DNA from 4 places in the Kineococcus sp. GCM10028916 genome. Region 1 is predicted to be linked to each of the others. Evidence: predicted binding sites of a transcription regulator. Region 1 holds the regulator's gene; each other region holds the start of a gene.
The links. Region 1 encodes HrcA, which represses chaperone genes, less so after heat shock. Its sites were predicted from a motif close to GNTNGCACTCGGNNNNNCCGAGTGCNANC; they were not measured.
Positions count from the first base shown of each region.

Region 1 (2,197 bases):
CACAGCACGGCGGTGTCGACCTGGATGGAGCGTTCGCCGCCGAACGCCGCCTCGGCGAGGTCGACGTCGACGCGGATGAGCGCGTCCTGGCCGCGCTGGGTGCGGCTGGCGGGAGCTCCCGCCCGACCGCCCCCGCCGCCCTGGCCGAAGAACGCGTCCATGATGTCGGAGAAGCCGAACCCCTGGCCGAAGCCGGCTCCGCCGCCGCCGGGCATGGACCCGCCGCGGTCGTAGGAGGCGCGCTTGTCGGGGTTGGAGAGCGTCTCGTAGGCCTGCGAGACCTCCTTGAACTGCTCTCCCGCGTCGGGGTTCACGTCCGGGTGGAGCTTGCGCGCGAGCTTGCGGTAGGCGCGCTTGATCTCCTCCGCCGAGGCGTCGCGGGAGACGCCGAGGACGTCGTAGTAGTCGCTCACGAGGTCGTGGTTCTCCTGTCGGTCTTCATCACGGGGCCGAGCTTCACTGGGACAGGATGCGCGAGACGTAGCGTGACACCGCACGCACCGCTGCCATCGTCGTCGGGTAGTCCATGCGGGTCGGCCCGAGCACGCCGAGGCGGGCGACGACGGTGTCCGGGCCGGTGCCGTAGCCGCTGGTCACGACGGAGGTGCCGTCGAGACCGAGGTGCAGGTTCTCGGCGCCGATCCGCACGGTGAGACCGCCGCGGTCGGCGTCCTCGGTCAGCTCCTGGACGAGGCGCAGGAGGACGACGTGCTCCTCGAGGGCCTCCAGGACGCTGCCGAGGGAGGTGCTGAGGTCGGCGCCGGACTTCACGAGGTTCGCGGTGCCGGCGATGACGACGCGTTCCTCCAGCCCCGCGGTGAGGCAGTCGCCCAGGGCGACGGCGACCTCTGCGGCGACGGCGAGGTCGCCGGGCGGGGTCTGCTGGACGAGGTCGGTGAGGTCGTCGCGGGCGTCGCGCAGCCGTTTGCCGACGACCCCGGCGTTGACGCGGGTGCGCAGGGCGGCGAGCTGGACGCCGAGGGACTCCGGGTCGGCGGCGGAGCGGACGTCGAGGACGCGCTGCTCGACGCGACCGGAGTCGGTGATGAGCACCAGCAGCGCGCTGCGCCCGCCGACGGGGACGAGCTCGACGTGGCGGACGGCGGCGCGCGAGAGCGAGGGGTACTGCACGACGGCGGCCTGGCGGGTGATCTGCGCCAGCAGCCGGACGGTGCGGTCGACGATGTCGTCGACGTCGTCGGCCCCTTCGAGGAAGGTCTGGATCGCCCGCTTCTCGGCCGGCGTCATGGGCTTGACGTTGGCGAGGCGGTCGACGAAGAGGCGGTAGCCCTTGTCCGTGGGGATGCGTCCGGCGCTGGTGTGGGGCTGGGTGATGTACCCCTCCTCCTCCAGCACGGCCATGTCGTTGCGGATGGTGGCCGGGGAGACGCCGAGCTGGTGACGCTCGACGAGCATCTTGGAGCCGACGGGTTCGTGGCTGGACACGTAGTCCTCGACGATGGCGCGGAGCACCGCGAGCCTGCGGTCGTCGCTCATCCCGTCCCCTCTCCCCACTGGCACTCGTGTCGTGCGAGTGCCAAGTCTAGGCCGTCACCGCACGGCCGCGCCTCCCCCGTCGACCACACGGGTCTGGTTAGCGTTCCGCGCGTGACCCGTTACGAAGACCGGTACGGCGGCGACGTGCTGTCCTCCGACCCGCACGCCCGCACGAACCCGAAGCCCACGCACCGCGACGAACCCGCCGTGCACGGCCTGGTCGTGGAGGACGTGGAGACCGGCTGGGTCGGGGCCGTCGTCCGGGTGGAGAAGAGCGGTGGTGTCCACGTCGTCGTCCTCGAGGACGGCCGCGGGCGCACCCGGACCTTCCCGCTGGGCCCGGGGTTCTGGGTCGAGGGGCAGCCCGTGCGTCTCGTCGCCCCGAAGGCCGCCGCCCCCGTGCGGGCCACCCGCACGGCCAGCGGTTCGGTGGCCGTGGCCGGGGTGGGCGCGAGGACGGCGCGCGCCTCGCGGATCCTCGTCGAGGGCCGGCACGACGCCGAGCTGGTCGAGAAGGTGTGGGGCGACGACCTGCGGGTCGAGGGGGTCGTCGTGGAGATGCTCGACGGGGTCGACGACCTGGACGCCGCGATCCGCTCCTTCGCCCCGCAGCGCGGTCGCCGGATCGGGGTCCTGGTCGACCACCTGGTGCCGGGGTCGAAGGAGTCCCGGATCGTGGCGCAGGTGTCGAAGAGCCCGC
Region 1 covers NZ_JBHTFM010000016.1:307,023-309,219, forward strand. The annotation lists gene dnaJ (molecular chaperone DnaJ) at 1-413, opposite strand, end outside; gene hrcA (heat-inducible transcriptional repressor HrcA) at 457-1,497, opposite strand; gene ACFQ46_RS15275 (DUF3097 domain-containing protein) at 1,609-2,197, shown strand, end outside.

Region 2 (2,197 bases), on a different contig from region 1:
TGCGCCGGATGCGCACCAGCCGGCAGCGCGCCCGTTCGGCCCGCCGTCTCGGCGTGCAGCCCTGAGCGCTCGTCGCGGGCGCTCGCCCCACCTCCTCGCCCGACGCGGGGCCCACCGGACCCGTCGGGGACCGGTCGGTGTCGCCGTGCTCGTCCTGGTCTGGTTGCTGGTCGCGGCCCTCGTCGTCGGCGCTCTCGCGGTCGCGGTCCGGTCCGTGGCCGGTCCGCTGCTGGACGTCGCCGGCCGGGTGCTCTGAGCGACGCCTCTCGGGTGTCTGCCGCGGTGAGGACGACGTGACCGTTTCGTGAAGACGAGGTTCCTCGAACCCTGTCCCACCAGCCCCTCCCCGCACTAACCTGAGCCCCGGTCGATCAGTTCGACGAACACGTCCTCTCGGGGGGCGCACGTCGGGCGTCGCCCTCGGCTCTCGTCGCCGCGGGCAGCGTGAGACCCGGCTCCGGTGCCCGCCGGTGCCGTTCTTCCGCTCGCTGCACCACCAGGAGAAGGCAATGGCTCAGGGCACCGTGAAGTGGTTCAACTCCGAGAAGGGCTTCGGCTTCATCACCGTCGACGACGGTGGGGCGGACGTGTTCGTCCACTACTCCGCGATCGTGGCCGACGGCTACCGCTCCCTCGAGGAGGGTCAGCGCGTCGAGTTCGAGGTCGGGCAGGGCCAGAAGGGCCCCCAGGCCGAGAGCGTCCGCGCCGTCTGACCCGGCGCGGCGCCCCCCGGCGTGACCGTGCCCGGCCCCCGGTCCTCCCGGAGGCCGGGCACCAGCCCGCCCGCGCTCCCGCACCGTCCGAGGCCTCCGGGGGTTTGCACTCGAGGGGTGAGAGTGCCAACATTGGCGTTGGCACTCTCGAGTCGAGAGTGACAACTGCACTCGACCCGGGAGCGAAGCTCCCTGGCCGGTCCGGTGAGGTCGACAGGCGCTGGGGGACGTGACCCCGGTTCAGGTCGGCCGTCCGTCGCGGGCACCCGACCGACCGCCCACCGCCCGTCTTCTGGGAGGAACACCAGGCATGAGCAAGATCATCGCCTTCGACGAAGAGGCCCGTCGTGGTCTCGAGCGCGGGATGAACCAGCTCGCCGACGCGGTCAAGGTGACGCTCGGCCCCAAGGGCCGCAACGTCGTCCTTGAGAAGAAGTGGGGCGCCCCCACGATCACCAACGACGGTGTCAGCATCGCCAAGGAGATCGAGCTCGAGGACCCGTACGAGAAGATCGGCGCCGAGCTCGTCAAGGAAGTCGCCAAGAAGACGGACGACGTGGCCGGCGACGGCACCACGACGGCGACCGTCCTCGCCCAGGCGCTCGTCCGCGAGGGTCTGCGCAACGTGGCCGCGGGTGCGAACCCGATGGGCCTCAAGCGCGGCATCGAGAAGGCTGTCGAGGCTGTCACCGAGCAGCTCGTCGCCGCCGCCAAGGAAGTCACCACCAAGGAGCAGATCGCGGCCACGGCCGGGATCTCCGCCGGTGACGCCTCGATCGGCGAGCTCATCGCCGAGGCGCTCGACAAGGTCGGCAAGGAAGGTGTCATCACCGTCGAGGAGAGCAACACCTTCGGGCTCGAGCTCGAGCTCACCGAGGGCATGCGCTTCGACAAGGGCTACATCTCGCCCTACTTCGTCACCGACGCGGAGCGTCAGGAGACCGAGCTCGAGGACCCCTACATCCTCATCCTCAACTCCAAGATCTCCACCGTGAAGGACCTGCTCCCGCTGCTGGAGAAGGTCATGCAGTCGGGCAAGCCGCTCGTGATCGTGGCCGAGGACGTCGAGGGCGAAGCCCTCGCGACCTTGGTCGTGAACAAGATCCGCGGCACCTTCAAGTCCGTTGCCGTCAAGGCCCCGGGCTTCGGCGACCGCCGCAAGGCCATGCTCGGCGACATCGCCATCCTCACCGGTGGCCAGGTCATCTCCGAGGAGGTCGGCCTCAAGCTCGACACCGCTGACCTCGACCTGCTGGGCCGCGCCCGCAAGGTCGTCGTCACCAAGGACGAGACCACCATCGTCGAAGGTGCCGGCGACGCCGACGCCATCGCCGGTCGCGTGGGCCAGATCCGCGCCGAGATCGACCGCAGCGACTCCGACTACGACCGCGAGAAGCTCCAGGAGCGTCTCGCCAAGCTGGCCGGCGGCGTGGCCGTCATCAAGGCCGGCGCGGCGACCGAGGTCGAGCTCAAGGAACGCAAGC
Region 2 covers NZ_JBHTFM010000018.1:214,129-216,325, forward strand. The annotation lists gene ACFQ46_RS20080 (DUF3263 domain-containing protein) at 1-65, shown strand, start outside; gene ACFQ46_RS20085 (cold-shock protein) at 510-713, shown strand; gene groL (chaperonin GroEL) at 1,024-2,197, shown strand, end outside.
Region 2: a site for HrcA is predicted at 816-844, ahead of groL (chaperonin GroEL). Genes of this name have one in related genera too.

Region 3 (2,197 bases), on a different contig from region 1:
ACCTCGCGCGACTGCCTGCACCCCGACGAGGGACGGTGGCAGCGCAGTCCGACCCAGCCCGGGGTCGACGCGGCGTTGTTGCGGCCCGTCCTGCACGGGGCCCTGCCGGTGGAGGACCCGCGGTCGCGGGCGACGCTCGCGGCGGTGCGGCGCGACCTCGTCGAGGACCACTACGTCTACCGCTACTCCCCCGACTCGATGCCGTTGGGCACCACCGAGGGGGCGTTCCTGCTCTGCGGCTTCGTCGTCGCCGAGGCCCTGCACGCCGACGGCCAGGAGGTCGACGCGTTCCGCTTCTTCGAGCGCAACCGGGCCGCGTGCGGTCCGGCGGCGTTGCTGAGCGAGGAGTGGGACGTGCGCGAACGCCAGTTGCGCGGGAACTTCCCCCAGGCGTTCGTGCACGCCGCACTGCTCTCGAGTTCCCTCCGGCTGGCGCGCTGACGACCGCTGGTCGTCAGCGCGCGTCGGCTCAGACGGTGGTGATCTCGATCCGGGTCGGCTGCGCGGTGGTGTGCGCACCGGCGACGCGGACGGTCAGGACACCCGCGTCGTAGCTCGCGCTGATCGACTCCGCGGTGACGGAGGTCGGCAGCGTGAAGCTGCGGCGGAAGGTGCCGTAGCGGATCTCGGTGCGGCGGCGCGCGGACTCCTCGCGGGGGTCCTTGCGTTCACCGCGGACGACGAGCTCGCCCTTCTCGACCTCGACGGTGACGTCCTCCAGGAGGTTCTCCTCGGCGATGCCAGGGAGTTCCAGCTTGACGACGGCGTCGTCCCCGTCGCGGCCGACCTCGACGGCCGGGACGAACCCGGTGGAGGTTCCGAAACTGCTGCGGACCAGCGCGTCGAACTGGGCCTGGGTCTCGAAGGGGCTGCGGCGCCACACGGACAGCGTGTTCATGAGTGTCCTCCTCGGACGTTCCCGGCGCTCGGGGTGAGCGCCTTCGAAGGACACAACCTGAGTCTCCTCGACTCACTTCCGCCGTTCGCCGACGGTGGAAGGGCCCCGACCAGCCCACCCCGAACCCCCGATCCGTGATCTCGCCGGGAATCCCCGCGGGATCACGGATCGGGGTGCTGGATCAGCTCGTGGCGATCGCCCCCGCCTTCTGCAGCGCGTCCTGGTACTCGGTGCGCATCTTGTCCCCCACCGCGTTCTTCCACGTCGAGACCAGGGTCTTGAGGTCGGCGAACGGACGACGCTCCTGGACGACGTCGTTGACGCCATCGGTGAAGGTCTTGTCGGCCGTGGCGTTGTCGGTCGAGGCGGCGTTGGAGTACAGCCCGATCACCGGGTTGGCGATGCCGGTGGGGATCTCCAGCGACTGGTACTCGTGCTGGGTGTCGGCGTCCTGGGGACGACCGGGGACGTAGATGTTGTACGGGCTGTCGGCCAGGTAGCGGATGGGCAGGACCGTGTCCTTGGTCCCGGTCGGGGTGAGCACCGGGTTTCCCCCCGGGTCCAGCGTGTGGTCGACGCCCTCCTGGCCGAAGAGGCGGTACTTGTACTCCTCCGTGCCGAACGGTGCGGCCAGCCAGTTCAGCACCCGCAGGACCGTCTTGATCTTCTCCGGGTCGTCCTGCTGCTTGAGCATGGTCATCGAGAAGTACCCGTTGCCGTAGGCCCAGTGCGCCAGCCCGCTCCCGTCACGCAGGTGGACGGGCATCAACCCGAGCTTGAAGTTCGGGTTCGAGGCGTTGTCGAGCTGGTACTGGATCCACCCCGGGTAACCGTCGGCGGCGTTGATGGCGCAGGTCCCGGCGTTGAACAACTGCTTGAACGGCTGGGCCGTGTCGAAGGAGTCCGGGTGCATCACGCCCGACTTCCACATGGCGATCAGGTCGGTGACGGTCTGGGCGTACTGGTCGGTCTCGTAGACGTGGGTGAGCTTGCCCCCCTCCTCCGCCCAGACGTTCGGCTCGCCGTTCATCCGACCGAGCAGCTGGCGGGCTGGTTGAAGAGGCTGAAGGCCCACCGCCGCTGCTTGGGGTCGGTCAGCGCCTTGGTCGTCTCGACGAGTTCGTCGTAGCTCTTCGGCTCGGGAGAGACCCCGGCGGCCTCGAACAGGTCCTGACGGATGAAGTGGTAGTTCCCGATGGCCCCGCGGGCGATGGGGATGCCGTAGATGCCGTTGTTGTAGACCGTCGCCTTCCAGGTGCGGGTGGGGATGTTGGCGAGGTTGGGGTACTCCTTCACCGC
Region 3 covers NZ_JBHTFM010000003.1:455,439-457,635, reverse strand. The annotation lists gene ACFQ46_RS04765 (glycoside hydrolase family 15 protein) at 1-441, shown strand, start outside; gene ACFQ46_RS04760 (Hsp20/alpha crystallin family protein) at 470-898, opposite strand; gene ACFQ46_RS04755 (hypothetical protein) at 1,080-1,928, opposite strand; gene ACFQ46_RS04750 (extracellular solute-binding protein) at 1,925-2,197, opposite strand, start outside.
Region 3: a site for HrcA is predicted at 919-947, ahead of ACFQ46_RS04760 (Hsp20/alpha crystallin family protein). Genes of this name have one in related genera too.

Region 4 (2,197 bases), on a different contig from region 1:
GGCGATGATCAGCAGCGGCTTGGAGGCCTTGAGGACCTTCTCGAGCAGCGGCAGCAGGTCCTGGACCGTGGAGATCTTGCCCTGGTGCACCAGCACGTAGGCGTCCTCGAGGATCGCTTCCTGACGCTCGGCGTCGGTCACGAAGTACGGGGAGATGTAGCCCTTGTCGAACTGCATGCCCTCGGTGAAGTCCAGCTCCAGCGCGGTCGTGGAGGACTCCTCGACCGTGATGACGCCGTCCTTGCCGACCTTGTCGAACGCGTCGGCCAGCAGCTCGCCGACGCTCGCGTCCTGGGCGGAGATCGTCGCGACGTGCGCGATGTCACCCTTGCCGTCGACCTCGCGGGCCATCGACAGGAGCTTCTCGCTCACCGCGTCGACGGCCTTGTCGATGCCGCGCTTGAGGCCCGAGGGGGCCGCACCGGCGGCGACGTTGCGCAGACCTTCGTGCACGAGGGCCTGGGCGAGCACGGTCGCGGTGGTGGTGCCGTCACCGGCGACGTCGTTCGTCTTGGTGGCGACCTCCTTCGCGAGCTGGGCGCCGAGGTTCTCGTAGGGGTCGTCGAGCTCGATCTCGCGGGCGATGGTGACGCCGTCGTTCGTGATCGTCGGCGCACCCCACTTCTTGTCGATCACGACGTTGCGGCCCTTGGGCCCCAGGGTGACCTTGACGGCGTTGGCGAGCGCGTCGACGCCACGCTCCAGCGCCTTGCGGGCGGTGTCGTCGAACAGCAGCTGCTTGGCCATGTGTGCGGACCTTCCGTTCAGTAGCGAGCTTCGGGGCGGGAACAGGAGACGCCCCGGGCACCCGGAGTGCGGGCGCCCGGGGCGTCTGGACCTGTCAGTCGCTTACTTGGCGACCTTGGCGAGCACGTCGCGCGCCGAGAGGATCAGCAGCTCGTCGCCGCCGTACTTGACCTCGGTGCCGCCGTACTTGGAGTAGATGACCTTGTCGCCGACGGCGACGTCGATCGGCACGCGGTTGCCGTTGTCGTCGACGCGGCCCGGACCCACAGCCAGGACTTCGCCCTCCTGGGGCTTCTCCTTGGCGGTGTCCGGGATGACGAGACCGGATGCGGTCGTCTGCTCCGCGTCGAGCGGCTTGACGACGATGCGGTCCTCGAGCGGAGTGATGGAGACCGACACTGGTGCGGCCCTCCCCTTCTGCTTCAGCGAACTGGCACGGACGGTCGGTTCGGGGAGCGGACGACCGTCGTCGCGGGTGCCGGACGGCCGCTGCCCCGGTTGGCACTCTCCAGGGGGGAGTGCCACCGACGCTGCGCGAGACGCTAGCACTCAGGGCGGGTGAGTGCCAGATCCGGTGCCCCTCCTGGCAGCATCGACCGGGTGAACGTTTCCGACGTCGACGCCCTGACCTCCCCGCAGGGGCGGGCCCTGCTGGCCGAGCTGGCGGGGACGGCCGGCGAGGACCCCGTCGCGCTGGCCGCCCGGTTGCGCCGTGCGGGGCACGATCCCGCCCTCGCCGCGCTCGCCACGACGCAGTCGCGACTGCGCGCGAAGGCCGCCGCGAAGTTCGGGCCCCGCGCGGACGGGCTGCTCTTCACGGCGGCCGGCGCCGAGCAGGCCACCCGCGCCGTGGTGGCGGCCGAGCACGCGCGCCGCTTCGCCGCCGCCGGGGTGCACCGGGTCGCGGACCTGGGCTGCGGGGTCGGCGCGGACTCGCTGGCGTTCCTGGACGCCGGGCTCGACGTCCTGCCCGTCGACGCCGACCCCACGACGGTCGCTGTGGCGGCGCACAACCTGGGGCGCGAGGTCCGCTGCGCGGACGTCACGGCCGGGGTCGTCGACGAGCTCGACCCCGGGGACGGCGCCTGGTTCGACCCGGCGCGGCGGACCTCCGGGGGGCGGCGCCTCTTCGACCCCGAGGCGACCTCTCCCCCGCTCTCCTTCGTCCTCGCCACGGCCGCCCGGGTCCCGGCGACCGGCGCGAAGCTCGCCCCCGGTCTGCCGCACGAACTGGTCCCGGCGGGCGCCGAGGCGCAGTGGACGTCGGTGGACGGGGAGGTCGTCGAGTGCGCGCTGTGGTGCGGACCGCTGGCCCGGCCGGGTCTCGTGCGCAGCGCCCGCGTCGTGCGGGGTGCCACCGCCCACGAGATCGACGACGTCGACCTCCCGGTGGCCCCGGTCGGAGCGGTCGGTGAGTTCCTGCACGAACCCGACGGGGCGGTGATCCGTT
Region 4 covers NZ_JBHTFM010000014.1:63,026-65,222, reverse strand. The annotation lists gene groL (chaperonin GroEL) at 1-747, opposite strand, end outside; gene groES (co-chaperone GroES) at 850-1,146, opposite strand; gene ACFQ46_RS13060 (SAM-dependent methyltransferase) at 1,348-2,197, shown strand, end outside.
Region 4: a site for HrcA is predicted at 1,289-1,317, ahead of groES (co-chaperone GroES). Genes of this name have one in related genera too.